2 regions of the Frigoribacterium sp. NPDC087798 genome follow, and region 1 is predicted to be linked to the other one. Evidence: predicted binding sites of a transcription regulator. Region 1 holds the regulator's gene; the other holds the start of a gene.
The links. The regulator LexA, encoded in region 1, represses DNA repair genes until DNA is damaged. The targets are predictions, from matches to a motif close to TCGAACANNTGTTCGA.
Positions count from the first base shown of each region.

Region 2: ACIOSR_RS02135 (DNA polymerase III subunit alpha) is a predicted target of LexA. The motif match lies at 4,055-4,070, and genes of this name have one in related genera.

Region 1 is NZ_JBIUVP010000002.1:559,345-574,537, forward strand. Features, by position in the region: gene recA (recombinase RecA) at 5-1,066, shown strand; gene ACIOSR_RS09625 (regulatory protein RecX) at 1,063-1,884, shown strand; gene miaB (tRNA (N6-isopentenyl adenosine(37)-C2)-methylthiotransferase MiaB) at 1,922-3,499, shown strand; gene miaA (tRNA (adenosine(37)-N6)-dimethylallyltransferase MiaA) at 3,501-4,412, shown strand; gene dapF (diaminopimelate epimerase) at 4,409-5,287, shown strand; gene ACIOSR_RS09645 (class I SAM-dependent methyltransferase) at 5,330-5,950, opposite strand; gene hflX (GTPase HflX) at 6,027-7,574, shown strand; gene lexA (transcriptional repressor LexA) at 7,671-8,384, opposite strand; gene ACIOSR_RS09660 (hypothetical protein) at 8,657-9,025, shown strand; gene ACIOSR_RS09665 (histidinol-phosphate transaminase) at 9,127-10,212, shown strand; gene hisB (imidazoleglycerol-phosphate dehydratase HisB) at 10,209-10,826, shown strand; gene hisH (imidazole glycerol phosphate synthase subunit HisH) at 10,823-11,461, shown strand; gene priA (bifunctional 1-(5-phosphoribosyl)-5-((5-phosphoribosylamino)methylideneamino)imidazole-4-carboxamide isomerase/phosphoribosylanthranilate isomerase PriA) at 11,528-12,274, shown strand; gene ACIOSR_RS09685 (SseB family protein) at 12,274-13,077, shown strand; gene ACIOSR_RS09690 (DUF1844 domain-containing protein) at 13,135-13,467, opposite strand; gene infC (translation initiation factor IF-3) at 13,846-14,496, shown strand; gene rpmI (50S ribosomal protein L35) at 14,500-14,694, shown strand; gene rplT (50S ribosomal protein L20) at 14,725-15,111, shown strand.
Region 2 is NZ_JBIUVP010000001.1:449,672-464,864, forward strand. Features, by position in the region: gene ACIOSR_RS02120 (glycoside hydrolase family 15 protein) at 1-996, shown strand, start outside; gene ACIOSR_RS02125 (glucose-6-phosphate dehydrogenase) at 1,099-2,463, opposite strand; gene ACIOSR_RS02130 (aromatic acid exporter family protein) at 2,664-3,977, opposite strand; gene ACIOSR_RS02135 (DNA polymerase III subunit alpha) at 4,110-7,562, shown strand; gene ACIOSR_RS02140 (glutathione S-transferase family protein) at 7,656-8,678, shown strand; gene ACIOSR_RS02145 (TraR/DksA C4-type zinc finger protein) at 8,690-9,025, shown strand; gene ACIOSR_RS02150 (TetR/AcrR family transcriptional regulator) at 9,084-9,800, opposite strand; gene ACIOSR_RS02155 (NAD-dependent epimerase/dehydratase family protein) at 9,926-10,849, shown strand; gene ACIOSR_RS02160 (GAF domain-containing protein) at 11,080-12,321, shown strand; gene ACIOSR_RS02165 (aldehyde dehydrogenase family protein) at 12,416-13,957, shown strand; gene ACIOSR_RS02170 (DUF779 domain-containing protein) at 14,050-14,460, shown strand; gene ACIOSR_RS02175 (hypothetical protein) at 14,483-15,124, opposite strand.

The DNA of each region.
Region 1 (15,193 bases):
CGACATGCCCTCAGTTGAAAACCGCGAGAAAGCACTCGAGACGGCTCTCGCCCAGATCGACCGCCAGTTCGGCAAGGGCGCCGTCATGCGCCTCGGCAGCGACGAGCGTGCTCCCGTGGCGGTGATCCCCACCGGCTCGATCGCCCTCGACGTCGCTCTCGGCATCGGTGGCATCCCTCGTGGCCGCATCGTCGAGATCTACGGTCCCGAGTCGTCCGGTAAGACGACCCTGACCCTGCACGCCATCGCGAATGCCCAACGCAACGGCGGCATCGCTGCGTTCATCGACGCCGAGCACGCTCTCGACCCCGAGTACGCCAAGAAGCTCGGCGTCGACATCGACGCGCTGCTGGTCTCGCAGCCCGACACGGGTGAGCAGGCTCTCGAGATCGCCGACATGCTCGTCCGTTCGGGGTCGATCGACCTCGTCGTCATCGACTCGGTCGCCGCGCTCGTGCCGCGTGCCGAGATCGAGGGTGAGATGGGCGACTCGCACGTCGGTCTGCAGGCTCGACTCATGTCACAGGCATTGCGCAAGTTGACCGGTGGGCTCAGCCAGACCGGCACCACGATGATCTTCATCAACCAGCTGCGCGAGAAGATCGGTGTCTTCTTCGGCAGCCCCGAGACGACGGCCGGCGGAAAGGCGCTCAAGTTCTACGCGTCCGTGCGTCTCGACATCCGCCGCATCGAGACGTTGAAGGACGGTACCGACGCGGTCGGCAACCGCACCCGCGTCAAGGTCGTCAAGAACAAGATGGCTCCGCCCTTCAAGCAGGCCGAGTTCGACATCCTCTACGGTGTGGGCATCTCGCGCGAGGGCAGCCTCATCGACTTCGGTGTCGAGCACGGCATCGTCCGCAAGTCGGGTGCCTGGTACACGTACGAAGGCGACCAGCTCGGTCAGGGCAAAGAGAACTCGCGCAACTTCCTCATCAAGAACGCCGCCATCGCTCAAGAGATCGAGCAGAAGATCCTCGCCAAGCTCGGAGTCGGTGGTGCCAAGCCCGTCGAAGCGCCCGTCGAGTCGATCGAGGCCAAGATCGCCGCTCGCAAGGGCGCATGACCACGCGCGACGACGACGCCACGGGGGCGGGTCCCGCTGTCGACGGCGTCGACAGCGGGCGGCTCGCGCCGGTCACGCCCCTCTTCGGTGTTGCGACCGGATCGTCGACGTCCGGCGAGAGGGTCGCTCCAGCGGCTTCGGACGCTCCGTCCCACGATTCCGAAGCCGTCCTGACGGCCATCAGCGCCCACTGGGTCGGCGACGCGTCCCCGCTGGCCTCGGAGGCCGACCACCCGTCCGCGCGAGGTTCTCGAGCGGGCGCGGCCGGTCGGCCCAAGGCCACCGGGTTCGACGATCAGCCCGACGACGGGCCGGAGGACCTCGAAGCGCAGAAGCGACGGGCTGAGAACGTCAGCCTGCACGCCCTCTCGCGCCGTGGTGTGTCCTCTCACGAGATGGAGAAGCTGCTTCTCTCGCGTGACCTCGACGAATCGGTCGTCGCCGACGAGATCGCTCGGCTCGAGCGGGTGGGCCTGCTCGACGACAGCGAACTGGCCGCGACCCTGGTCCGGTCGAAGCAAGAGCGCAAGGGGCTGGGCCGCGGGGCCGTCACGTCCGAACTCCGCGCCCGTGGAATCGATCCGTCGATCATCGACGAGGCGCTGTCCGACACGGACGACGACGAAGAGCAAGAACGTGCCGACGAATGGGCTCGCAAACGGGCCGGTTCGTTGCGCGGGCTCGACCGCGAGACGGCGGAGCGTCGTCTCAACGGGTACCTGATGCGCCGCGGGTACCGCTCCGAGGTCGTGCGTCGTGCCATCGAGAAGGCCCTGCCTCGGGGTGGCAGCGGTCGGGGCGGCGTCCGCTTCGAGTGATCCGCTCGGGGGTGGCGGCGATCTACACTGAGTCACCATGACGACGGTCGCCACCACCAGCATCCCCTCGCCCGTCGACGGCCCGGCCCGCACGTACGAGGTCCGTACCTTCGGGTGCCAGATGAACGTGCACGATTCGGAGCGGTTGAGTGGTTCACTCGAGGCGGCCGGCTACGTGGCCGCCGACGGAGCCGAGGCCGACATCGTCGTCATCAACACCTGCGCAGTACGCGAGAACGCCGACAAGAAGCTCTACGGGACCCTGGGGACCCTCGCCGGCCTGAAGAAGAAGCACGAAGGCATGCAGATCGCCGTCGGCGGGTGCCTGGCCCAGAAAGACAAGGACGTCATCCTCGACAGGGCGCCGTGGGTCGACGTCGTCTTCGGTACGCACAACATGGGTGCCCTGCCCACGCTGCTCGAACGCGCGCGGCACAACGACGAGGCCCAGCTCGAGATCCTCGAAGCGCTCGACGTCTTCCCTTCGACCTTGCCGACCAAGCGCGAGTCCACGCACAGCGGCTGGGTCTCGATCTCGGTCGGCTGCAACAACACCTGCACCTTCTGCATCGTCCCTTCGCTCCGAGGCAAGGAGAAGGACCGCCGCCCCGGCGACATCCTCGCCGAGGTCGGGGCGCTCGTCGACGACGGGGCCGTCGAGGTGACGCTGCTCGGGCAGAACGTGAACTCGTACGGTGTCGAGTTCGGCGATCGACTCGCCTTCGGCAAGTTGCTGCGGGCCGTCGGCGCGATCCCCGGGCTCGAGCGGGTGCGCTTCACCAGCCCGCACCCGGCGTCCTTCACCGACGACGTCATCGCCGCCATGGCCGAGACGCCCGCTGTGATGCCCCAGTTGCACATGCCCCTGCAATCGGGGTCCGACCGGGTGTTGCGGGCCATGCGACGCAGCTACCGCAGCGAGAAGTTCCTCGGCATCATCGATCGTGTGCGCGCGGCCATGCCCGACGCCGCGATCAGCACCGACATCATCGTCGGGTTCCCCGGCGAGACCGAGGACGACTTCGCCGAGACCCTCCGGGTCGTCGAGCGATCCCGGTTCGCCTCGGCGTTCACGTTCCAGTACTCGGTGCGCCCCGGGACGCCCGCGGGCGAGATGGCCGACCAGATCCCGAAGGCCGTCGTCCAAGAACGGTTCGAGCGGTTGACGGCGGTTCAGGATCGCATCTCCGCCGAAGAGAACCGTCGCCAGGTCGGGCGTCCCGTCGAGGTCCTCGTGGCCACCGGCGAGGGGCGGAAGGACGCCTCCACCCACCGTCTCTCGGGTCGCGCCGAAGACAGCCGTCTCGTCCACTTCGAGGTGCCGACGGGTGCTGCCGTTCCGCGACCCGGCGACGTCGTCAGCGTGAGGATCACCGACGCCGCGCCGTTCTACCTGCTCGCCGATGCGGTCGAGGGGCCCGAATCCCTCTACGAGGTCCGTCGCACGCGGGCGGGCGATGCCTGGGACGCCGCGCAGGCCGCCTCGTGCGGGGTGCCGTCCGGGGGTGACGCGACCCGCCCCTCCTCGGCTCGGCCGGCGAGGGTGAGCCTCGGTCTGCCCACGCTGCGGGTGGCGACGACGCCGATCTACAGCACGACCGACGACCTCCGCTGACGTGCTGGTCGCGATCGTCGGGGCGACCGGCACGGGGAAGTCCGCCTTCTCGCTGGACCTCGCCGAGGCACTGTCCGCCCGGGGCGAGACGGTCGAGATCGTCAACGCGGACGCCATGCAGCTCTACCGGGGCATGGACGTCGGCACGGCCAAACTGCCGGTCGCCGAACGGCGAGGCTTCGCGCATCATCTCCTCGACGTCCTCGACGTCACCGACGAGGCGAGCGTCGAGTGGTATCAACGCGAAGCCAGGGACCTCATCGACGGCATCGTCGCGCGAGGGGCGGTGCCGGTCCTCGTCGGCGGGTCCGGGCTCTACGTCTCGAGCGTGTTGTTCGACTTCCGGTTCCCCGGCACCGATCCTGCGATCCGGAGTCGCTACGAAGCGATCGCCGACGAGCGGGGAGCAGGGGCGCTGTACGACTTGTTGAGAGAGCGCGATCCGGCGTCCGCCACGTCGATCGGGCCATCCAACGCCAGGCGTCTCGTCCGGGCGCTCGAGGTCGGGGACCTCACCGGACGTCCCCTCTCGGGAACGCTGCCCGAGAAGTCGTCACCGTGGCGGCCGTCGAGCGTCTTCGGCGTGGCCGAGGAGCGCCCCGTGCTCGTCGAACGTCTCGACCGACGCGTCGACCAGATGTGGCGAGACGGTCTCGTCGACGAGGTACGGGGTCTGCTTCCCCTCGGGCTCGAGCGAGGGGTCACGGCGAGCCGGGCGATCGGTTACGCGCAGGCCGTCGCCCAGATCCGGGGTGAGCTCGGCGAGGGGGACGCCATCGATGCCACGGCGGCCCTCACCCGTCGCTACGCCCGCCGCCAGGCGAGCTGGTTCCGCCGGTACGACGACGTCGAGTGGTCCCGCTCGGGCGACGCCCAGGCGGTCGACCGGGCCGTGGCTAGAATCCTGGGGTGACCACCACGCTGCAGTTCACCAAGGGGCACGGCACGGGCAACGACTTCGTCCTGTTCACCGATCCCGATGCGGGCACCGATCTGAGCCCCGCCATGATCCGGGCCCTGGCGGACCGGAGGTTCGGGGTGGGCGGGGACGGGGTCATCCGTGCGGTCCGCACGGCGGCGTTGTCCACCGAGGCGGGCCTGCTCGAGACCGAGCCGCGCGCCGAGTGGTTCATGGACTACCACAACGCCGACGGCAGCCCGGCCGAGATGTGCGGCAACGGCATCCGTGTCTTCGCGCGCTACCTCCTCGAGCGGGGGCTGGTCCAGCTGGGCGAGGACGACGTGCTCGTCGTCGGCACGCGGGCCGGCGCGCGTGAGGTGCGTCGTGACGGCACGGGCTTCCGCATCGACCTGGGGCCGTGGAGGCTCGGCGACGACGATCCGGTCGTGCGGGCGCGCGAGCTGCACGCGGCGCGTCCCGGCCTGCCGATCTCGGTGGGCAACCCCCACGTGGTGGTGGCACTCGCCGGCGACGACGAACTGGACGGTCTCGACCTGACCTACGTGCCGATCGTCGACCCGGCCCCGGCCGACGGGGCGAACGTCGAGTTCGTGGTCCCGGCGGACCCGCTCGTGGTCGACGGGCTGGGTCGCATCCGCATGCGTGTCCACGAGCGGGGCAGCGGCGAGACCCTGTCGTGCGGCACCGGTGCGGCAGCTGCCGCCCTGGCGACGCGGTACTGGGCAGGAGCCTCGGCACCCGAGGCCTGGTTGGTCGAGGTTCCCGGCGGCGTCGTGGGCGTGTCGGTGAGTCATCACGCCGATGGTGAGCACGTCTCGCTCAGCGGGCCGGCCGAACTGGTCTTCACCGGCGCGCTCGAACTCTGAGCCGCGCCGGGGGCGGCGTCCAGATCTCGGCGAGAAGTCCGATCAGTCGGCGTCGCTGAGTCGCTCGGCACGCAGGATCCGGTATCCCTTGCTGGTGGAGGCGCGGGTCACGTCCACGACGCCGGTCATGGTCTCGTTCATCCAGCGCTGCAGGGAGTCGGCCCCCAGGTTCTTCTGCACGACCAGCCACGCGTCCGACCCCGCGTCGAGGCGGGGGAGCCACCGTTCGAGCAGGGAGTGCAGCTCGGCCTTGCCGACCCGGATCGGCGGGTTCGACCAGATCGCCGCGAAGCGCAGATCGTCGGGAACACCGTCGGGGGTCACGGCGTTGACGTTCTCGAGGCCGACCGACCGCGCGTTCTCGCGCACGAGGTCGAGCACTCTCTCGTTCACGTCGACGGCCCAGACCGTCGCGTCGGGTGACGACAACGCGAGGCTCAGTGTGATGGGGCCCCACCCGCACCCGACGTCCAACAGATGGCCCGCCCTCGGCGGCGTCGGCGTGCCCGCCAGCAGGACCGAGGTGCCCGGGTCGACGCGGCCGGGGCTGAAGACGCCGGCAGCCGTGGTCAGGGTCAGCTCCCGTCCTGCGAGGACGACCTCGATCGTCCGGGGCTTGGCCTCGCTGCCGGGCTGGGGGGAGAAGTAGTGCTCGCTGGCCATGGTCGCCAACCTACCGAACATCCGGCAGGGCCTCGCTCCCTGCTCTCCGCACACCGAAAGGGTTAGTATCACCCCGATGACAGACCACACCACGACCCCGCTCGATCCGGAGCGGAACGACCAGCCCGACGACGTCGTCGCGCGCGTGCTCGATCGTGCAGCCCAGAGGGCATCCGGCTACACCGTGTTCTCGCCGGCTCAGGCCATCCAGACACGCTCGTTGCACCACGACGGCGACTCCGACGGCGATCAGTCCGAGCGCGACGACCGCCAGGCCCTCCGCCGCGTGGCGGGCCTGTCGACCGAACTGCAGGACGTCACCGAGGTCGAGTACCGCCAGTTGCGCCTCGAGAACGTCGTCCTGATCGGCGTCTACTCGCAGGGGTCGATGGCGGATGCCGAGAACTCCCTCCGCGAGCTCGCTGCCCTGGCCGAGACGGCGGGGGCGGTCGTGCTCGACGGACTGCTGCAGCGACGGCCGAACCCGGACCCGAGCACCTACCTGGGCAAGGGCAAGGCCGAAGAACTGCGCGGAACGGTCGCGGCCCTCGGCGCCGACACCGTCATAGCCGACACCGAACTGGCCCCCAGCCAGCGACGCGCCCTCGAGGACGTGGTCAAGGTCAAGGTGATCGACCGCACGGCCGTCATCCTCGACATCTTCAGCCAGCACGCCAAGAGCCGGGAGGGCAAGGCGCAGGTCGAACTGGCCCAACTCGAGTACCTCCTGCCCCGTCTCCGCGGTTGGGGCGAGTCGATGTCCCGCCAGGCCGGTGGACAAGTCGGAGGCGCGGGTGCCGGAATGGGCAGCCGCGGGCCCGGTGAGACCAAGATCGAGCTCGACCGGCGCCGCATCCACACCCGCATGGCCCGGCTCCGCAAGCAGATCAAAGAGATGAAGCCTGCCCGCGACGCCAAGCGAGCCAACCGTGACCGCAACGAGGTGCCCACCGTCGCCATCGCCGGGTACACGAACGCCGGGAAGTCCAGTCTCCTGAACCGGTTGACGAGCGCGGGCGTCCTCGTCGAGAACGCGCTGTTCGCGACCCTGGACGCGACGGTCCGCAAGAGCGTGACGGCCGACGGTCGTCCCTTCACGTACGCCGACACCGTCGGATTCGTCCGGAACCTCCCTCACCAGCTGGTCGAGGCATTCCGATCGACGCTCGAGGAGGTCGAGGCGTCCGACGTCATCGTGCACGTCGTCGACGGGTCGCACCCCGACCCCGCCGCCCAGCTCGCCACCGTCCGAGACGTCATCGCCGAGGTCGACGGTCGCGACATCGCCGAGATCGTCGTCTACAACAAGAGCGACCTCGTCGACGACGACCAGCGTCTCGTCCTGCTCGGACTCGAGCCGACGGCGGTCTTCGTCTCGGCACGGACGGGTGAGGGCATCGACGAGCTGCTGGCCCGCATCGCAGCCGTCCTGCCCGAACCCGAGATCGAGCTCGACCTGTTGGTGCCGTACGACCGCGGCGACGTCGTCTCCCACCTCCACGACTCGGGTCGCATCGTCAGCACGGACTACGAAGAAGAGGGCACCCGGGTCCACGCCCGTGTCTACCCGAGTGACGTCGCCGGGCTCACGCCTTACGTGGCTCCCGTGGGCGTGGGGCGCTGACGCCGAGCCCCACGTCCTCGAACGACGAAGCGCCGACCACGTGTGGTGGTCGGCGCTTCGTCGTGCGCGGGGCGGGTCGCGACCGCCGAGAGACGATCAGACGGAGCGCAACACGGCGACGACCTTGCCGACGATCTGCGCATGGTCGCCGACAATGGGTTCGAACGCGCTGTTCCGGGGAAGCAGCCAAGTGTGGCCGTCTCTCTGGCGGAACACCTTGACGGTCGCTTCGTCGTCGAGCATGGCCGCGACGATGTCGCCGTTCTCAGCGTCCTGCTGCTGCCTCACGACGACCCAGTCCCCGTCGCAGATCGCCGCGTCGATCATCGAGTCGCCGACCACCCGCAACATGAACAGTTCGCCCTTGCCGACGAGTTGACGCGGCAGGGGCATCACGTCCTCGATCTGCTGCTCGGCCGTGATGGGGATGCCGGCGGCGATCCGTCCGACCATGGGGACGTGAGCCGTGTCGCCGTCGTCACTCGTCGTGAAGACGGTGGCCGGGGCCGCCGACGGCGCCGTCGCGTCCACGAGGACCTCGAGGGCTCGGGGTCGGTTCGGGTCGCGGCGGATCTTGCCGGCGAGTTCGAGCTGGTTCAGCTGGTGCGTGACGCTCGACAGGGACTTGAGGCCGACGGCGTCGCCGATCTCGCGCATGCTCGGGGGATACCCGCGGTGTCCGATGCTCTCGGTGATCGCGGCGAGGATCGACTCCTGCTTCGCCGTCAACTCCTTGCGGGGGAGGACACCCGGATCGAGCTGACGGGGGGCGTCGGTGGCCGCCTGCGGGGTGCGCTTCGGGTCGCTCATGGGTCTCCTGCCGTCGATGTCGGTGGTCCCTGTTTGACTCCTACCACCGATCGAAACCGTATCCGATCGGGCGGTGTCGACAAAACACATGTTCGAGTGTGTCGCGTTATCGCTTCCCGATCCACAGCGATTCCGTCCTGCGATACCCGTCGCGGGGGTTGAAAGCCTCGGCAATCGAATGTATGTTCGGAACACGTCTTCGCGCCCGGCATTCCCGGCCGAGTGCCGGGCACGAACTCGTCCCCTGTCTTCCACGGTGAAAGGACCACCTCATGAGCGTCACCTCAGCATCAGCAGTTGCGTCCCCCGTCGACTCGACCCGAGTCGTGCGCACGCGTCTGCGCATCACCCGGCGGGGCCGCGCGGTCGTCGCCGGGCTCGTCGCGGTCCCGCTCGTCGTCGTGGCGGGTGCGCTCGTCCTCAACGGTGGCGGCGCCGTCGCGTCCGACACGACGGGTCGCGCGGACTTCCAGCACGTGACCGTCGACGGTGGCGAGACGCTCTGGCAGGTCGCGTCCGAGATCGACCCCGACGCCGATCCTCGCGACGTCATCGCCGACCTCGTCTCGCTCAACAACCTGCCGAGCGCCGAGGTCTCCGCCGGGCAGAGCCTCGCCGTCCCCGCTCAGTACGCTCGCTGAACTGCCGTCGCCGACGAGGTGGGTGGTCCGGCCCACTGACATCGTGTTCGTACGGTGGCGACCGACCCGACACACCGTCGGCCCGCCCGTACGATGGTGGGGTGTCCTTCAGTCTCGACGACCTGCCCATCCGTGACGACCTCCGGGGGCTGACGCCCTACGGCGCTCCCCAGAAAAAGGTCCCGGTCGCTCTCAACGTCAACGAGAACACGCATCCCATCCCCGAGGACGTCGCTCGCGACATCGTCGAGTCGGTGGCCCGGGCGGTCCTCGACGTCAACAGGTACCCCGATCGTGAGTTCACGACGCTGCGCGACTCGCTGGCGGCCTACCTCGGGCACGATCTGACCCGCGACAACATCTGGGCGGCGAACGGCTCCAACGAGGTCATCCAGCAGCTCCTCCAGGCCTTCGGAGGCCCAGGCCGCTCCGTCCTGGGGTTCCCCCCCACGTATTCGATGCACTCGATCATCGCCACGGGCACCGGCAGCCGGTGGATCGAGGGTCGTCGTGACGAGGGGTTCCGCATCTCGCCCGAGACCGCGATCTCCGAGATCGAGCGCACCCGTCCCGACATCGTCTTCTTCTGCGGACCGAACAACCCCACGGGCACCCCTCTCGATCTCGCCACGATCGAGGCTGCCTACGACGCGACGGACGGCATCGTCTTCGTCGACGAGGCCTACGCCGAGTTCATGCCGGCCGACCAGCCGACGGCACTGACCCTCCTGGCCGGCCGCGAACGTCTGGTCGTGTCCCGCACGATGAGCAAGGCGTTCGCGTTCGCCGGTGCCCGGGTCGGCTACCTGGCCGCGCACCCGGCCGTGGCCGACGCGCTGCGTCTGGTGCGCCTCCCGTACCACCTCTCGTCCCTGACGCAGGCGGCGGCCGTCGCAGCGCTCTCGCACGCGAGCGAGATGCTCGCCATGGTCGACGACATCAAGGCACAGCGTGATCGCATCGTGCACGAGTTGACCGAGCTCGGGTACGAGCCGTGGCCCACCTGGTCGAACTTCGTCCTCTTCGGCGGGGTCGATGATCCGACCGACGTCTTCGAGCGCCTGCTCGAGCGGGGCGTGATCGTCCGCAACCTGGGCATCCCGAACCACCTGAGGGTCAGTGCAGGCACCGAGGCCGAGACCACCGCGTTCCTCGAGGCGCTCCGCGACATTAGGCTCTCTTCGTGACCGAGACGACCCGCGCCGCCCGTACCGCTTCCCTCTCGCGCGAGACGAGCGAGTCCAGCATCGCCCTCGCCCTCGACCTCGACGGTTCGGGCCGATCGACGATCGACTCGTCGGTGCCGTTCTTCGACCACCTCCTGACGGCGTTGTCGAAGCACTCCCTGATCGACCTCGAGGTCACCGCGAAGGGCGACACGCACATCGACGTCCACCACACCGTCGAAGACATCGGCATCACGTTCGGCACCGCGCTGAAGCAGGCGCTCGGCGACAAGTCGGGCATCTCTCGCTACGGTGACGCGCTGGTCCCGCTCGACGAGGCCCTCGTGCAGGCGGTCGTCGACGTGTCGGGGCGCCCGTACCTCGTGCACACGGGCGAGCCGGAGGGGTTCGAGTACCACCTCATCGGCGGGCACTTCACCGGCTCGATGGTCCGCCACGTCTTCGAGGCGATCACCTTCCACGCCGGCATCACCGTGCACGTCCGCGTGCTGGGCGGGCGTGATCCGCACCACATCGCCGAGGCCGAGTTCAAGGCGTTCGCCCGGGCGCTCCGCCAGGCGGTCCAGCCCGACCCGCGCGTCAGTGGCATCCCGTCGACGAAGGGCGCCCTGTGACCGGCGCGCGTCCCTCCGTCGTCGTCCTCGACTACGGCAGCGGCAACGTCCACTCGGCCGTCAAGGCGCTCGAGTTGGCGGGTGCCGACGTCGCGCTGACGTCCGATCGCGCCCGGGTGCAGGCGGCCGACGGTCTCTTCGTCCCCGGCGTCGGTGCATTCGCAGCCGTCATGAGCCAGCTCGAGTCCGTCCGCGGTGGCGAGCTGATCGACCGACGGTTGGCCGGCGGGCGTCCGGTCATGGGCATCTGCGTCGGCATGCAGGTCTTCTTCGAGGGCGGCGTCGAACGCGGCAACAGCACCGGTGGCCTCGGGGCGTGGCCCGGCGTGGTCGACGAACTGAAGGCCGACGTCCTGCCGCACATGGGCTGGAACACCGTCGACGTTGCCGAGGGCAGCGTGCTCTTCGACGGGGTGGCCGACGAGCGGTTCTACTTCGTCCACTCGTTCGCCGCACAAGAGTGGTCCCTCGACGTGATCCGACCCTTCACCGAACCGCGCGTCACGTGGGCCGACCACGGCGGCCGCTTCGTCGCCGCCGTCGAGAACGGCCCGCTCTGGGCGACGCAGTTCCACCCCGAGAAGTCGGGCCGGCCGGGCATCCGGCTGCTCTCGAACTGGCTCGGCACCTTCTGACCCCGGCGCGACCGACCCGATCGCGCCTCCTGACCCTGCGGTGCCCGGCGCCGTGAGAGAGACGACATGAGCGAGTTCTGCACCACCCCCGCCCTGACCCTGTTCCCCGCCGTCGACGTGGCGGGCGGTCAGGCCGTGCGCCTGACCCAGGGTGAGGCCGGCAGCGAGACGAACTACGGCGACCCGGTCTCGGCAGCCGACGACTGGGCGAGCCAGGGCGCCGAATGGCTGCACCTGGTCGACCTCGACGCCGCCTTCGGGCGCGGAGACAACCGCGCCGTCATCAAGAGGGTCATCAAGCAGGTCAAGGGCGTCAACGTCGAGCTCAGCGGTGGCATCCGCGACGACAAGTCCCTCGAGGACGCGTTGAGCACCGGCGTGAAGCGCATCAACCTCGGCACCGCGGCCCTCGAGAACCCCGAATGGGCCGCCCACGTCATCGCCGAGTACGGCGAGGCGGTGGCCGTCGGGCTCGACGTCCGGGGCACCACGCTGGCGGCGCGGGGTTGGACCGAAGAGGGCGGCGATCTCTGGACCGTCCTCGCGCGGCTCGAAGAGGCCGGCTGTGCGCGCTACGTCGTGACCGACGTGACGAAGGACGGCACGCTCCAGGGTCCCAACGTCGACCTGTTACGTCAGGTGATGGAGCACACCGATCGTCCGGTGATCGCCTCGGGGGGCATCTCGAGCCTCGACGACCTCGTGGCTCTGCGTGAGCTCGTGCCGCAGGGGCTCGAGGGCGCCATCGTCGGCAAGGCGCTCTACTCGGGAGCCTTCACCCTCGGCGCAGCCCTCGACGTCGCGTCGAACTGATGACGACCGCGCCGGGCGGACCGGGGCACGCACACGAAGATCCCGGTCCCGGCGGAGACAGCGCCGGGCGTCCGTGGGCCGGGCGCACCTTCGACCATCACGACACGGCGCACGCCGGAGACGACGGGTCCGCCGACCCGGACCTGCTCGACGCCCTCCTCGGGTTCCGCGAGGGGCGGCTCGGAGAGAGCGACGTCGTCGACGCCCTCCGTCCGGCGCGCCTGCTCGTGCCTCTGGTCGCCGTGGCGGGGGACGAAGGTCTCGACGACCACGGTCGCCGCGTCGACAAGACGCAGGAGCTCTCCATCGTCACGGTCTCGGGTCCCGACGGCCGGGACGTGTTGCCGGCCTTCACCTCGGTAGAGACCTTGACGCGGTGGCGTCCCGCTGCCCGACCGGTGCCGGTGGAGGCTCGGCGCGTGGCCCTCGCGGCCGCCTCGGAGTCGACCGACCGCATCGTGGTCGACCCCGGTTCGATCACCGAGTTCGGTCTGCGTCGTCCGGCTGTCTGGGCCGTCGCGCAAGACCTCCCGTGGGTGCCGAGCCACCACGACGAAGACGTCCTGCGCGCGTTCCTCGACGCGTCACGTGACGAGGAGGCGCTGGTCAGCCTGGTCGTCGCGCCGGGCTATCGAAACGCCCGGCTCGGTGCCCCCGAGATCGTCGTCCAGCTGGGCGTGGCGCCGGGTCTGGACCGCGACGCCCTTCACGCGCTGCTGCAGCGACTGCAGGCGGCCTGGGCCGCCGATCCGGTGATCGCCGACCGGGTCGACAGCATGTCGGTGAAGGTCGTCCCGGGCTGAGGAAGAGCCGTCCGTCAGGGTGCGGGAGCCGGACGCGCGGTTCGGGGGACGCGCCGTTCAGTTGACGGGGCCGGTGTACTTCTCGCCGGGGCCCTGGCCGATCGCGTCGGGGATGGCCGACGCTTCACGGAAGGCGAGTTGCAGCGACCGCAGGCCGTCGCGGAGCGCCCGGGCGTGCTGGTCGCCGATCTCGGGTGCGCTGGCGGTCACGAGTCCGGCGAGGGAGGTGATGAGCTTGCGGGCCTCGTCGAGGTCGGTCTGTCGCTGCGGGTCGTCGGCCAGGCCGACCTTCACCGCGGCGGCGCTCATCAGGTGGACGCAGACGGTGTTGATGACCTCGACCGCGTTGACGTCGGCGATGTCACGTGCGGCGTCGTCACCGAAGTGCAGATCGTCCTCGAACCGCGCCGTCGCGGGGGAGGTGTCGGGCGACGTGGCCGGTGCCGGATCACCGAAGCGGGCGTCGGGAATGGGTGCGTCGTCGGGGGAGTGGCTCACGAACTGATCCTCTGCTAAACTCGTCCAGGCTCGGAGCGTCTGCTCCGTGCGAAAGTGGAGATTCTCCCACCCGCGCTTGACCGTTAGACAAGGTTACCGGGTTGTTGGCACCCCGTTCGATCAGCACCACCGTTCCACCTCGTTCCTCGTCAGAGGCATCGGGCAGACGGTGATCGAGCAGCCAGGGTGCGGTGTGATGCGTCGTCAGACGGTGCCCGCACGAAACTCCTCTTTCTCTGGCGAGGCCGTCCGGCCCCGCCAGATGCAGAAATGACGACAGAGGAGTTCCGCATCAGCGATCCCCGTACGAACGACCGTATCCGCGTCCCCGAGGTCCGCCTCGTCGGGCCCGCAGGTGAGCAGATCGGCGTCGTTCCCATCGCCATGGCCCTGCGTCTCGCCGCAGAGGCCGAGCTCGACCTGGTCGAGGTGGCCCCCAACTCGAAGCCTCCCGTGGCCAAGATCATGGATCACGGAAAGTTCAAGTACGAGGCTGCGCAGAAGGCGAAAGAAGCCCGTCGCAACCAGGCGAACACGATCCTCAAAGAGGTCCGTTTCCGCCTGAAGATCGACAAGCACGACTACGAGACGAAGCGCAAGCGCGCCGAGGGCTTCCTCCAGGGCGGCGACAAGGTCAAGGCCATGATCCTGTTCCGTGGTCGCGAGCAGTCGCGTCCCGACCAGGGTGTCCGCCTCCTCCAGCGCTTCGCCGAAGACGTCTCCGAGTGGGGCAGCGTCGAGTCGACGCCCACCATCGACGGCCGCAACATGGTGATGGTCATCGGCCCGCACAAGAACAAGTCCGAGGCCAAGGCCGAGGCAGAAGCTCGCAAGGCGGCCAACAAGCCGCCGAAGCACCCGACGTCCGACGAGGTCCCGGCCGATGCACCGGCCGAGCGACCGACAGAAGAAAGTAAGTAAGACATGCCCAAGCAGAAGACCCACTCCGGCGCCAAGAAGCGCTTCAAGGTCACCGGTTCCGGCAAGATCATGAAGCAGCAGGCTGGCATGCGCCACAACCTCGAGGTGAAGAGCGCCAAGCGCAAGGCTCGCCTGAACCAGGACCAGGTGCTCGCTCCCGCCGACGCCAAGGTCGCCAAGAAGCTTCTCGGTCACTGACCGCTGACACGAACGTAGAGGAACAAGAAAATGGCAAGAGTCAAGAGAGCGGTCAACGCCGCCAAGAAGCGTCGCGTCATCCTCGAGCGTGCCGAGGGTTACCGCGGTCAGCGTTCGCGCCTGTACCGCAAGGCCAAAGAGCAGGTCACGCACTCGCTCGTCTACTCGTACCGTGACCGTCGTGCGCGCAAGGGCGAGTTCCGTCGTCTGTGGATCCAGCGCATCAACGCGGCGTCGCGTGCGAACGGCCTGACCTACAACCGCCTCATCCAGGGTCTGTCCCTGGCCGGCGTCGAGGTCGACCGTCGCATCCTGGCCGAGCTGGCCGTCAACGAGCCCGCCACGTTCGCGTCGCTCGTCGCCACCGCCAAGGCCGCGCTGCCCGCCGACACCTCGGCCCCCAAGGTCGCCGCGTAGTCGCACCCGAACCACCCTCGAGGCCCGACGGCCCGACACCCACCCCGGTGTCGCCGTCGGGTCTCGTGCGTCCGCGGCAGGC
Region 2 (15,193 bases), on a different contig from region 1:
TACGTCTGGCTGCGTGACGCGTCGATGACGCTGCAGGCCCTCATCCTGCACGGATACGCCGAGGAGGCCGACCGGTGGCGCGGCTGGCTGCTGCGTGCCATCGCCGGGGACCCCGCCGACGTGCAGATCATGTACGGCCTGGCCGGCGAGCGGTACCTGCACGAGAGCGAACTCGGGCATCTGCCCGGCTACGACGGGGCCTCACCGGTGCGCATCGGGAACGCCGCGTACGAGCAGTACCAGGGCGACATCTTCGGCGAGGTGATGGTGGCCCTGCACGAAGCCCGCCTGCTCGGCGTCGAGGAGAGCGAGTACTCGTGGCCCCTGCAGCGTGCCCTCATGCAGTACGTCGAGGACAACTGGACCCGGCCCGACAACGGCATCTGGGAGATCCGCGGCGAGTTGCAGCACTTCACCCACTCGCGGGTGATGATCTGGGCCGCTCTCGACCGGGCCATCAAGGGCATCGAGCAGTTCGGCCTCGACGGCCCGGTCGACCGGTGGCGTCGGCTGCGTGACGAGGTGCGCACCGAGATCGAGACCCGCGGCTGGAACGCCGACCGCGCCTCCTTCACCCAGCACTACGGCACGACCGAGGTCGACGCGTCCCTGCTGCAGCTGCCGCAGGTCGGCTTCGTCGCCGCCGACGACCCCCGGATGCTCGGCACCGTCGCCGCCATCGAGCACGATCTGCTGCAGGACGGCCTGCTCCTGCGTTACCGCACCGAGAGCGGCATCGACGGCCTCGACGGAGCGGAGAACCCGTTCTTGACCTGCTCGTTCTGGCTGGCCGAGCAGTACGCCGCCTCGGGGCGCGTCGACGACGCCGTCGCCCTGATGGACCGGCTGGTCGGCTACTGCAACGACGTCGGGATGCTCTCGGAGGAGATCGAGGTCGCGACGGGGCGCCACGTCGGCAACACCCCGCAGGCGTTGTCGCACCTGGCGCTGGTGCGCGCGGCCGACGCGATCGGGAAGGCGCACGACCGCGGGTGACCCGACCCGCGCCTCCTCGGCTGCCGGACGCGACGACGGCCGCCCTGCTCGGGAGAGCGGGGCGGCCGTCGAGGTCTGCCGGTCAGGAGTGCGCGACCAGGATCAGGCGAGCCAGTCCGACGGACCGGTCGACCCGGCGGCGTAGGTGTCGAGCGGCACCTGGTCGGCCTTCCAGGCCTCGATCACGGGAGCGACGATCGCCCAGCAGCGCTCGGCGACGTCGCCGCGGATCGAGAGCGTCGGGTCGTCGTGGAAGATGCCGCTGAGCACCTCGCCGTAGGGCGTGAGCTCGGGCTTGCCCAGGGTGACCGACATCGTCGACTTCTCGAGGTCGAACGGGTTGCCCGAGCCGTTCGTGGTGACGCCGAGCTCCATCGTCTCGGGGCTGATCTCGATGCGGAGCGTGTCGGGCGTCGACGAGCCGTTGAGGCCCTCGGGAAGCGCGGGGACCGGCTTGAAGGTGATGAGCACCTCTTTGCGGATCTTGGTCATGCCCTTGCCCGAACGCAGGATGAACGGCACGCCCGCCCAGCGACGGGTCTTGACCTCGAACTCGACCTCGGCGAGGGTCTCGGTCTGGCGCTCGTTGTCGACGCCGTCCTCGTCGGCGTAGGCGGGGACGTCCTTGCCGTCGATCGTGCCGGCCGCGTACTGGGCGCGACGGCTCGAGGCGACCGGGTCGGCGTCCTTGACCCAGGTGGCGCGCAGGACGCGGGCGATCTCGCTGCGCAGCTCGACCGAGTCGATGCTCGACGGGGCGTCCATCGCGATGACGGCGAGCACCTGCAGCAGGTGGCTCTGGATCATGTCGATCAGCGCGCCGGCCTTGTCGTAGTACTGGGCGCGACCCTCGAGGCCGAGGACCTCGTCGTAGAAGATCTCGACCTTCTCGATGTTCTCGCTGTTCCAGACCGGCTCGAAGAGGCGGTTGGCGAAGCGCAGGCCGATCATGTTGAGGACCGTCGCGCGACCGAGGAAGTGGTCGGTGCGGTGGATGCGCTCCTCGGGGACGATCTTGAGGAGTTCGGCGTTGAGCTCGCGGGCGCTCTCTTCGTCCGAGCCGAACGGCTTCTCGAGGGCGAGGCGCAGGCCGTCGGGCAGGTCGATCTCGGCGAGCGCCTGGATCACCTTGGTGCTGATGGCGGGAGGCAGGGCGAAGTACATGACCGGCGTGCCCTCGCTGGCCTCGAACAGGGCCTTCAGGTGCTCGACCGTGGTCGGGTCGCCCTGGATGTACCGGCTCGACGCCAGCGTCTTCTTGGCGAGGTCGCTGCCGGCGTCGCCGTTGAAGGCGGTCTTCACGACGTCGTCCCACTCTTCGGGGCTGCGCTCGCTGCGGCCGGTGCCGATGAGCTGGACGTCGACGCCGCGGTCGCTCTTGAGCAGGCTCGCGAGGCCGGGGAGCAGCAGACGCTCGGTGAGGTCTCCGCTGGCTCCGAGGATGATGAGGGTGGTGGTGTCTGTCACAGTGCAGCTTTCGTGGGAGGGCGACGATCGTGTCGTCGCTGGTCGATCAGGCGGCGGGGGTTCTCGGGGCCACGGGTGTCAACGCACAGGGGGGACGGACATTCCCGTCGACCGCCCCGGCCGCGGAGGGCACGGGTCGCGTCTCGGCGCCGGTGCCCGGTCAACCGTACTGCTCCCGGAGGGTGAGCGCCGTATCGGGGTCAGCGACCGTCGTCGGCCTCGCCGTCCTGCACGGTGTCGTGCGGGGCGGTGTCGCGGGGTGCGCTGTCGTCGTCGACCGGCCCCGTGCTGTCGGTGCCGCCCACCCGGCCGCCGGTGTCGTCGTCGTCGGCCGCGCGCCCCTCCTCGGCGGCGTCGTCCTCGGGGCGGGGCGCGGTGGTGTCGTCGGGGTCGAGGGCGGCGATGATGCGTCCGAGCGAGACGGCGATCGAGACGCCGCCGCTCGTGTCCGTGGTCGGGCGGTCCCGGTGGCGGTCGACGGCGTCCCAGAGGTCGGCGACGCGTCGCCGGGCGTCGGTGAACGCGTCGACGTCGTCGGCCCCGTGGCGTCGGATGACGGTGGCGACGCCGTGCACGGCGTGGGCGACGTCGGGCGCGAGGTCGTCGGGCATGCCGATCTGCCGGCCGATCCGGCGACCGAGGATGCCCGAGACCTCGGCGACGTCCTGCAGGTGGAACGAGACGCGCTCGTACGTGGCGAGATCCGCGTACTCCTGGCCGAGGTCGCGGCGGCGGAGCAACCACCGCGGGTTCATGCGACGGGACTCGTCCGCGTAGGCGACGGTCTCGCGGACGCGGCGGAGGGTGCTCGGCAGGACGCCCACGCGACGCTCCCATTCGTCGTCCTCGAGGGGCCAGGGGGTCTCGAACACGCCGGCGACCTCGTCGGCACGGTCGGCCAGCGAGTCCTTCACCCGGAGGAGGCGATCCTCGGCGCGCGAGGCGTAGAGCGGCGGCACGAGCACCAGGTTGACCACGACGCCGACGACGACGCCGACGCCGATCTGCACGATGTAGCCCAGCGAGTAGGCCTCGGCGTTCGCGCCGCCGAGCAGCAGCACGAACAACCCGGCCGTGAGCACCCAGTCGCGACCGGCGCCGAGCCAGCGGATGCCCGCCACGAGCACGCCGACCCCGACGACGAGCGCCACCGCCAACACGCCGGGCCGACCGTCCTGCAGCGAGAAGACCGCCGTGGCGAGGGCGATGCCGACGACCACGCCGACCAGCACCTGGAACCCCTGTCGCAGCGAACTCTTGATGGTCGGGTACATCGCGATCACGGCGCCGAGCGGCGCGTAGTACGGGTAGTCGGCGGCGACGCCGGGCACCTGCGGCGCGATCCAGTAGGCGAGGGCCGCGGCGAGCGCCGTCTTCACGGCGAGCAGGAGGCGCGGTTGGGCCAGCAGGACGCGGGTCCAGTGGGTCGCGGTGCGGGCGTCGCGACGCAGGGCGGACCGTCGATCGGGCGAGGTGGAGCCTCGATCGGTCGGGGTGGGGCGTCGATCGGACATGCCCCGATGATGACAGGCCGTGGGACCCGAGGGACGGGCCACGGGGTGCGACGGCCGATCGGAGCGACGTACACTGGTCGAACACCTGTTCGAACGACCCGGCCGGGGGTTCAGCAGCCCGAGGTACCGACCATGAGCTTCACCCACCTGCGCGTCGCGTCGGCGTTCAGTGCCCACCACGGCACGGCGCACCCGAAGGCGCTCGTCGACGCCGCCGTCGCGGCGGGTGCCGACGCGGCGGCGATCACCGACCGGGACGGGCTGTACGGGGCGATCCGGCACGTCGGGGCCTGCCGGACGGCGGGCGTCGACCCGATCGTCGGAGTCGAGCTGGGGTGCCGGGACGACCGCGAGGGGTTCGTGGACGGTGGTGCCGACGGCGGCGGGGCCGTCGGCGGGGTCGACCGCATCGTGGTGCTGGCGCACGGGGCGCGGGGCGGCGGGCCGGCGAAGGCGGGGTGGGCGGCGCTGTGCCGGCTGATCAGCGCGTCCCACGGTCGGGCCACCCGCCGCGCCAGCGGCAGCGCCAACAGCGTGGCGACCATCGCCCGGTCCCGGGTGAGGGGCTTCGTCCAGGGCGAGACCGAGCCGGCGGCGACCGTGCTGCTGGGGCCCGACTCCGACGTGGGCCGACTGGTCCAGGCGGGGCGTCACAGCGAGGCCGCGGCGTCGCTCGCCGACTGGGCGGCGACGCTGCCGGGCGGCGTGGTGGTCGAGGTGGTCTGCCACCTGACCGAGCCGGGCGAGAGCCGCAGCATCCGGCACGCCGCCCGCATGCTCGAGTTGGCCGACCACGTCGGGGTGCCGGCCGTGCTCACGAACGCCGTGCGGTACCTCGATCCCGACGAGGCCGTCACGGCCGACGTGCTCGACTCGGCGGGGCACCTGGCCGCCCTCGGCTCGTTCCGGCCCCAACCGAACGCCCAGGCCTACCTCAAGCGCCCCGCCGACATGCGCCGACTGGCCCGTCTGGTGAGCGACGCCTCGTCGTTGCCCCGCAGCGTCGGCGACGAGATGCTCGCCGCCACCGAACGCCTGGCCGACCGGTGCCGACTCGACCCCGTCGCCGACCTCGGCTGGGGCCGCCCGAAGGTGCCGGAGCTCAGCGCGATCGGCGTCGACGGCGACCCCGACCAGGCGCTGTTCCGGCAGGCCCAGGCCGGCGTCACCGAACGCTTCGGCGACGCCGACCGTGCCCTGCGCGACAAGGTCGAGGACCGCATGCGCTACGAACTCGGCATCATCACCGGGTTCGGCTTCGCCGGGTACTTCCTCACCGTGGCCGACGTCTCCGCACTGATGCGCGACCTGCGGGTGCGCAACGCGGCTCGGGGATCGGGGGCGGGCAGCCTCGTCACCTACCTGCTGCGCATCTCGAACGTCGACCCGATCGAGCACGACCTGCTGTTCGAACGGTTCCTCGGCAACAAGCGCGAGACCCTGCCCGACATCGACATCGACGTCGAGGCGGCGCGGCGGCACGAGGTCTACCGGGCGATCTTCGACCGGTACGGCAGCAACCGGGTCACGCTCATGTCGATGCAGTCCACCTACCGCGGACGCGGGGCGGTGCGCGACGCCGGTCTCGCGCTGGGCCTCGACGACGAGCAGATCGACCTCGTGGCCAAGAACGTCTGGCGGTCGAACGCCCGAGACCTGCGCACGGCGATGGCCGAGAAACCCGAGCTGCGCGAGATCGCCGAACTCGCCCGGAGCAACGACCAGATCGACCTGCTCGTCGACCTCAGCGAACGGCTCGACCGTCTGCCCCGGCACATCTCGATGCACCCGTGCGGGGTCATCCTCGGCGACTCCGACCTGCTCAGCACGACCCCCGTCCAGCCCAGCGGCATCGGCCTGCCGATGAGCCAGTTCGACAAGTACGACATGAACGACGCCGGCCTGCTCAAGCTGGACGTCCTCGGCGTCCGCATGCAGAGCTCGCTCGCCTACGCCCTCGACGAGATCGAACGCGTCAACGGCCCCCGTGCCGCCCTCGCCGGTGCCCTGCCCGTCGACGTGCCCTACGTGAACCGCCAGGGTCGGATCGAGCTCGACGAGATCCCGCACGACGACGAGCCCACCTTCGAGGCGATCCGCACCACCCACACGCTCGGCATGTTCCAGATCGAGAGCCCCGGGCAGCGCGAGCTGATCGGCAAGATGCAGCCCGACCGCTACGAAGACCTCATCGCCGACATCTCGCTGTTCCGGCCCGGCCCGATGAAGGGCAACATGATCGCGCCGTTCCTCGACACCAAGCACGGATTCCAACAACCCGACTACCTGCACCCGAGCTTCGCGTCGTTCCTCGACGACAGCTACGGGGTGGTCATCTACCACGAGCACGTGCTGCGCATCCTCGAGGCGACCATGCAGGTGTCGCTCGCCGAGGCCGACGAGATCCGACGGCACATGGGCAAGGGCGACGACGACGCGCTCGAGGCCACCTTCCGCGAGCGCACCCGCGGCAACCTCGACCCCGCGACCGGGAGGCGACGCTTCGACGACGCCGCGGTCGACCGGATCTGGGCCGCGCTCAAGGGGTTCGGGTCGTTCGGCTTCTGCAAGGCCCACGGGGCCGCGTTCGCCCTGCCGACCTACCAGAGCGCGTGGTTGAAGACCCACTACCCGGCCGAGTTCCTGGCGGGCGTCCTCACCCACGACCCGGGCATGTACCCGAAGCGGTTGCTGCTGACCGAGGCGCGACGCATGGGCGTCCCCGTGCTGCCGCTCGACGTCAACGCCTCGACCGACGTCTACCGGGTCGAGCGCCTCCGGCCGCCGGCGACCCCGATCGCGCCGACCCGGGTGGGCGACCTCGGTCTGCGGCTGTCGCTGGCCGACGTGCACGGCATCAGCGACGCCGAGCTGGCCCGGGTGGTCGTGAACCGTCCCTACGACTCGATCACCGACTTCTGGCAGCGGGCGACGCCGTCCCGATCGCTCTTCGAGCGCCTGGCGCAGGTCGGGGCGCTCGACTCGGTCGCCGGGCCCGGCCGCACCCGCGGCGACGTCCTGGCGCGGGTGCGAGCGCTCACCGGCCGGTCGTCGCGCCCGAAGGCCACCGACGTCGAGAACCAGCTCGACTTCTCGATCGACGACTCCGACACGGTGCCGACCGGCACGCCCGACGTCGACGCCCGGCAGCGGGTCGCCGACGAGCTCGACATCCTCTCGATGGAGGTCAGCGAACACGTGATCGAGAGCTACCGGCCCATGCTCGACGACCTGGGCGTGGTGCGCGCCGCCGACCTGCGCGACCACTGGAACGGCACGACCGTGCTCGTGGCGGGCATCCGCATCGCGACCCAGACCCCGCCGATGCGCAGCGGCAAGCGCGTGGTCTTCATCAGCCTCGACGACGGCAGCGGCTGCTCCGACTCCACGTTCTTCGAGGAGGCCCAGGCCCGCGCCGGCTCGCTGCTGTTCGGCACACAGCTGATGGTGATCCAGGGACGCACGCGTCGCACCGGCGAGCGCGGCATCTCGCTCGAGGCCGAGAACGCGTGGGACCTCAAGGCGATGTGGCGCGACTGGAACGCGGCCCGCGCCTCCTCGTCCCTGGCCGTCGGCAACTCCTGACCCGTGTCGTCACCACGGCGGCCGGGGCCGCCGCTCGTCCGCGCACGTCGCAGCAGCCAGGAATTGCCGACACCCCGTGCGTAGGGTGGCGACATGAGCGATCAGCAGGTCAAGGGCAGCTACGTCGAACCGGGTCAGGAGTACACCCGCGACACCAACTACATCGAGGACCGCATCACGCGCGATGCCGTCGACGGGTGGCCGGTCGAGGCCGGTCGCTACCGCCTGGTCGCCGCCCGGGCCTGCCCCTGGGCGAACCGCAGCGTCATCTCGCGACGCCTGCTCGGGCTGGAGGACGCGATCTCGCTCGGCCTGCCCGGCCCCACGCACGACGCCCGCAGCTGGACCTTCGACCTCGACCCCGACGGTCGCGACCCCGTCCTCGGCATCGAACGCCTCCAAGAGGCGTTCTTCGCCCGCACGCCCGACTACCCGCGCGGCATCACCGTGCCGGCGATCGTCGACGTGCCGAGCGGCAAGGTCGTCACGAACGACTTCCCCCAGATCACCCTCGACTTCGCGACCGAGTGGACCGCCCACCACCGCGAGGGCGCCCCCGACCTCTACCCCGAGGCCCTCCGCGGCGAGATCGACGAGGTGAACGCCGTGGTCTTCCACGACGTCAACAACGGGGTCTACCGCGCCGGTTTCGCCGGGTCGCAGAAGAGCTACGAGCGGGCCTACCGCACCCTCTTCGAGCGGCTCGACTGGTTGTCCGAGCGACTGGCCGGTCAGCGCTACCTCGTGGGCGACACCATCACCGAGGCCGACATCCGGCTGTTCACCACGCTCGCCCGGTTCGACGCCGTCTACCACGGGCACTTCAAGTGCAACCGGAACAAGCTCAGCGAGATGCCGGTGCTCTGGGCCTACGCCCGCGACCTGTTCCAGACCCCCGGGTTCGGCGACACGATCGACTTCGACCAGATCAAGGCGCACTACTACGTCGTGCACTCCGACATCAACCCCACGGGCATCGTCCCGGTCGGTCCGGACGCCTCGGGATGGCTCACCGACCACGGGCGCGAGCAGCTCGGTGGCCGCCCCTTCGGCGACGGCACTCCCCCGGCACCGCCCCGCGCCGGCGAAGAGGTGCCGACGCTCGTCGGGGCCTGAGGCACCGCCTCGTGCTCGATCCCTCGGACCGGTTGCGCACCACACGCGACGAGGCCCTGGCGCTGGCCGCGCGACTGCTCGGGGACATGGAGGCGGTGGCCGCGGCCCGCGAGGGAGCCAACGTCGACGACGAGCACGACCCCGAGGGGTCCACGATCGCCTACGAACGGTCGCAGCTCGACGCCGTCCGGCGATCGGCCCTCGAACGCGCCGCCGACGCCGAGGCCGCCCTGGCCCGGCTCGCCGACGGCACCTTCGGGCGCTGCGAGCGATGTGCGGCCCGGATCGGCGAGGCTCGGCTCGAGGCGCGACCCACCGCCCGACTCTGCATCGACTGCGCGAGCTGACCCGCGCCTCCTGCCGGTGCCCCGTCCCGCGCCCTCAGCGGGGGCGTCGGCGGGGGCGTCAGCCCCAGATGCGAGCGATCTGCTCGTCGAGGAACGACTCGAACCAGGCGTCGCGGTCGGTGACGACGTCGGTGAGGTGACCGAAGAGCTCGAAGCTGAGATGCCCGTAGAGGGCCGTCCAGGCGGTGATGCCCGCGGCCAGCACACCGGGGGCGACCGACGCCCCGAGGCCCTGGGCGAGCTGCGTGAACTCGTCGGCCAGGCCGGCTCGCACGGGCATCGCCCGCAACGTGGCTCCGCTCGCCGCCGCGTCGTCGACCGCCCCGAGCAGGAGCAGCCCCACCGCGATCGCCGGTTCGACGGTGTCGACGGGGGCCGCGTACCCGGGGACGGGTGAGCCGTAGAGCAGGGCGTAGCGGTGCGGGTCGGCGATCGCCCAGCGACGGGTCGCACGGGCCGTCTCGCGGAAGCGCTCCTGGTGGTCGGCCCGGTCGACGTCCTGCTCGGCCCGACGGGCGGCCTCGGCGAGGTCGACGTAGGCGTCGGTGATCAGGCGGGTCAGCAGGGCGTCGCGGCTCGGGAAGTACCGGTAGATCGCCGAGGACGCCATGCCCAGGTCGCGCGCGACGGCGCGCACCGAGAGGGCGGCCGCTCCCACCTCGGCCAGCTGCCGGTGGGCCGAGGCGAGGGCGCGCTCGACGATCTCGGTCCGTGCCCGCTCGCGGACGCCCCCCACGGCCCGGTCGCGTCCGTCGTCCCCTGCGTTCGTGGTCATGCCCCGATCCTGTCGTCCGAGAGCACGCGACACAAACGAGAGCACCGCTCTTGCGTATCGGGCCGCCCGACCCTAGGGTCAGATCCGAGAGCACCGCTCTCGCTCATCGCCCCCAGGAGGACCCCATGCCCACCCATCTCGTCGTCGGAGCCGGAGCCATCGGCACCCCCCTCGTCCGCCGCCTCGCCGAGCGGGGCGACACCGTGCGCGTCGCCACCCGCCGCGGCACCGCGATCGCCGGGGCCGCCCCGTTCACGCTCGACGCCAAGGACGCCGCCGCCCTGACGAACGCGGCCCACGGCGTCGACACGATCGTGGTCTGTTCGAACCCGCCCTACCCCGCCTGGGGCGTCGAGTGGCCGGCCATCACCACGGCCCTGATCGAGACGGCCTCCACCACGGGGGCGCGCATCGTGCTGATGGGCAACCTCTACGGCCACGGGCCGGTGTCCGAGCCGATGACCGAGCACACGCCCCTCGCCTCCGCCGAGGGGAAGGGCAGGGTGCGTGCCGACAGCTGGCAGCGGCTCCTGGCCGCGGCCGACCGGGGCGTCCGGGCCGTCGAGGTGCGCGCGAGCGACTACTTCGGGCCCGGTGCCGGGCGCAACGCCCACCTCGGCAGCGACTTCTTCGGGCCGCTCGTCGCGGGCCGCACCGCCCACGCGGTCGGCGACGTGACCCAGCCGCACGCCTGGGCGTACCTGCCCGACGTCGTCTCGACCCTCGTGGCCGCCATCGACCGCGACGAGTGGGGACGCGCCTGGCTGACGCCGCACGCCACCCACGCCTCACGGGTCGCGATCGCCGAGGAGGCGCGGCGCCGCTACGGCCTGACCGGTCGCGTCCGCCCGTGGAACCCGCTGCTGTGGGCCGGCCTGACCCGCACGGTGCCGTTCCTCCGCGAGGTGAGGGCGATGCAGTACCAGTTCGACTCGCCCTTCGTCGTGGACTCGTCCGAGAGCGAACGCCTGCTCGAGATCGGACCGACCCCGTGGCCCGAGGCGCTGGACGCGACGATCGCGGCCGCCCGCAACGCCGTGCATCGGTAAGTCCTGACTCCTGTCGCCCCGCACGACGACGGCCCCTGCCCCCGGGGACGTCCCGCGACGGCGCGACGGGAAGCAGGAGTTGCCGACGGGACCGACGGTTCCCCGAGGTCACAGCAGACCCCCACGCGCCGCCCTTCCCCGACGGCCGCACGCCACCGTACGCTGACAGCACCCCGGCGACGACGCCGCACGACGGCCGACTCGCCCCGATCGACGACGATTGGTGCTCCATGACGCTGACCGCGAGCCGTCCGCCCCGCGACGTCGGGCCGCAGCGCCGGGTGGTGCGCGACTCGTGGGACCGCGCCTCACGGCACCGGCTCGATCCCGACGGCCTGCCCCGACTCGAGCTGCCCGAGGACGACCTCGACGACTGGCGTCGGGACCACCCGTTGGCGCTCGCGCTGCCCGTGGTGCGTCGTCTGCTCACGGACGACGTCTCGGGCTCGGGACTGCTCGTCGCGATGGGCGACGAGCACGGACGCCTGCTCTGGGTCGAGGGCGACCACGCGGCCCGCCGCCGCGCCGAGGACATGCTGTTCGTCGCCGGTGCGGGCTGGTCGGAGTCGCGGGTCGGCACCTCGGCCCCGGGCACCGCCCTCGTGCTCGACCGGGGCGTGCAGATCCGCGGCGACGAGCACTGGAACCACCGCGTGCGGGCCTGGAGCTGCACGGCCGTCCCGGTCCACGATCCCGTCGACGGGCACGTCATCGGAGTCGTCGACATCACGGGAGACGAGCGGGCGGCCGGCTCGTTGACGCTGCCCCTGGTCACGGCGACCGTCGCGGCCGTGGAGGCGCACCTCGCGCTCCTGGGATTCGCTGCGGTCGATCGCGTCCCGACCCGCACCCCCCGGCGGCCGGTCCGATCCGGTCCGGACTCCCCCGCCGGCCTGACGACCCTGGGCCGTGACGAAGCCGTCCTCACGGTCGGGGACGGCCGCATCGCGCTGGGTGCCCGGCACTCCGAGATCATGACCCTGCTCGCCCACCGGACCGCCGGCTACACCGCTCACGAATTGGCCGACGCGGTCTACGGCGACGTCGACGCGGTGTCCACCCTGCGCCCCGAGATGGTGCGCCTGCGGCACGTCGTCGAGGCCCTCGACCCCACGCTGGTCCCCCTGTCGCGCCCGTACCGCCTGCCCCGCCCGGTGGCCCTCGACCTCGACGCGCTCGTCGGACTCGTCGACCGCGGTGCCCACCGCGCCGCCGTGCGAGCCGACACCGGCCCGGCGCTGCCCTCGTCCACGGCACCCGGCGTCGTGGCGCTGCGGGTCGAGGTCGCGGCGACCGTCCGGGACGCGCTGCTCACCGGCGGGTCGATCGAGAGCCTGGTGTCCTACTCCGAGTCGGACGCGGGTCGCGACGACGTGCGCGTGCTGCTCGAGCTGCTGCGTCGGCTTCCGCCGGGATCGCCCCGGCGGACGCACCTGGTCGCGCACCTCGAGGCGCTCGGTGGCCGGGACTGACGCGCAACCGGATGCAACCCCGCCCGACGTAGCCTGCCGCCAGCGGCGGGCGACCCCCGCCACCGACCCGACACCGTCGTCGAAAGGGACCGTCATGACCGTCACCACTCCCCCGAACACCTACGCCGCGCCGGGACGGCCCGACGCGAAGGTGGCCTTCAAGCCCCGCTACGACCACTTCATCGGCGGCGAGTACGTCGCCCCGGCGAGCGGGCAGTACTTCGAGAACCCGAGCCCGGTGAACGGCAAGGTCTTCACGGAGGTCGCCCGGGGCAACGCCGCGGACGTCGACAAGGCGGTCGAGGCCGCCTGGCGCGCGTTCGACTCGTGGAAGAAGACGACGATCGCCCAACGCGCGCTGATCCTCAACAGGATCGCCGACGTCATGGAGGCGAACCTCGAGATGCTCGCCGTCGCCGAGACCTGGGACAACGGCAAGCCCATCCGTGAGGCCCTCGCCGCCGACGTCCCGCTCGCGATCGACCACTTCCGCTACTTCGCCGGGGCGATCCGGGCGCAGGAGGGTTCGACCGGCGAGATCGACGCCGACACCGTCGCCTACCACTTCCACGAACCGCTCGGCGTGGTCGGCCAGATCATCCCCTGGAACTTCCCGCTGCTGATGGCCGTGTGGAAGCTCGCCCCCGCCCTCGCCGCCGGCAACTGCGTCGTCCTCAAGCCGGCCGAGCAGACCCCCGCGTCGATCCACGTCTTCATGGACCTCGTCAAGGACCTCCTGCCCGCCGGGGTGCTCAACATCGTCAACGGCTTCGGCGTCGAGGCCGGCGCCCCCCTGGCGAGCCACCCGAACATCCGCAAGATCGCGTTCACCGGCGAGACCACCACCGGGCGCCTGATCATGCAGATGGCGAGCGAGAACCTCATCCCGGTGACGCTCGAGCTCGGCGGCAAGAGCCCGAACGTCTTCTTCGCCGACGTCGCCGACGAACGGGACGACTTCTACGACAAGGCCCTCGAGGGCTTCTCGTTCTTCAACCTGAACTCGGGCGAGGTGTGCACCTGCCCGAGCCGGGCGCTCGTGCAGCAGTCGATCTACGACCAGTTCACCGCCGACGGCGTCGAGCGGGTGAAGAAGGTGAAGCAGGGCGACCCGCTCTCGATGGACACCATGATCGGCGCCCAGGCGTCCAACGACCAGCTCGAGAAGATCCTGAGCTACATGGACATCGGCAAGCAGGAAGGCGCGACGCTGCTGCTCGGCGGCGACCGGGCCGACCTGGGCGGCGACCTGACCGGCGGCTACTACGTCAACCCGACGATCTTCGAGGGCCGCAACTCGATGCGGATCTTCCAAGAGGAGATCTTCGGCCCCGTCCTGTCCCTGACGAGCTTCAGCGACTACGACGACGCCATCAAGATCGCCAACGACACCCTCTACGGTCTCGGTGCCGGCGTCTGGAGCCGCAACGGTGCCCAGCTCTACCGGGCCGGCCGCGACATCCAGGCCGGTCGCGTCTGGTCGAACACGTACCACCAGTACCCCGCCGGGGCGGCGTTCGGCGGCTACAAGCAGTCCGGCATCGGTCGCGAGAACCACAAGATGATGCTCGACCACTACCAGCAGACCAAGAACCTGCTGGTCAGCTACGCGGACGGTCCGATGGGCTTCTTCTGATGACGCCCGAGCAGACGGCCGCCGCCGCGCCGGCAGCGGCAGCAGCCGAGGAGGCGCGGGTCGGCGCGGTCACGCCGGCCCCCGCCTCCGGGATGGTCGCCGCCACCCCCTCCCGGGTCGACGTCTCCCCCGAGGCGGCGACGTTCCTCGTGTCCCTGACGGCGCAGCACGGCCCACTGATGTTCCACCAGTCGGGTGGCTGCTGCGACGGCTCGTCGCCGATGTGCTACCCCGTCGGGTTCTTCCGGGTGGGAGCCGTCGACGTCCACCTGGGCGACCTGCACGTCGACGGGATCGACCCGATCGAGGTCTACATGTCCCGGAGCCAGTTCGAGTACTGGAAGTACACGCACCTCACGATCGACGTCGTGCCGGGCCGCGGGGCCGGGTTCTCGATCGAGAGCCCGGAAAGCCGGCGGTTCCTGATCAGGTCACGTCTGCTGGACGACGACGAGCTGCGGGCGTTCGGACTCGACGGCGCGGGGGGCGACGCCCCGGCCTGACCGGCCGACGTCGCCCGGGGATTCAGTCGGCCGGCGGGTGGGGCAGGGCGTAGACGCCGTGCCCCACCCGGTCGACCACGCCCTGCCGGGCGAGGACGCTCAGCGTCGACAGCACGCTGCTGCGCCGGTAGTCGGGCAGGGCGGCGACGATCTCGGTGGTGCGCCGGGCGCCGTCCCGCAGCACCTCGGGCACGCGCTCGGCCAAGGAGTCGCCGACGGGCGCGGCCGCCGGGGCGACGTCCGTCGGGTCGCCGGCCCGCGCCTCCTGGTCGTACTCGGCTCGGGCCTGGTCGAGGCCCTCGGCCGAGACGCGGGTGGTCGCCCCGTCGGCGCCGGAGGCGTGCGCGTAGGGCGCGAGGGTGAGCGACCGGCCGACGCGGGCGTACACGGCCGACGCGCTGGTGCCCTGGTGCTCGGCGATCTCGGGGTACGACGCGCCGCCGAGCAGCAACACCGCCTCGCCCTCGACGCCGAGCCACTGGCCGAGGCTCGCGATCTCCCAGCCGGCGGCCGTGACGGCCGAGCCCCAGACCTCGATGTCGTCGGCGTGGTCGGTGGTGAGCGTCCTCAGGTCGTCGAGCAGGTCGAGCAGGCGTTCGCGGGCGTCGTCGACGATCTCGGCCGTGAACTGCGGCGGGCGGCGAAGTTTGATCGGTCGTGACATTTGTGAAAGACTATCCAAGTTGCCTTCGTGGCACCACGACGTCGTCCGGCAGTCCGGGCGTCACATCCC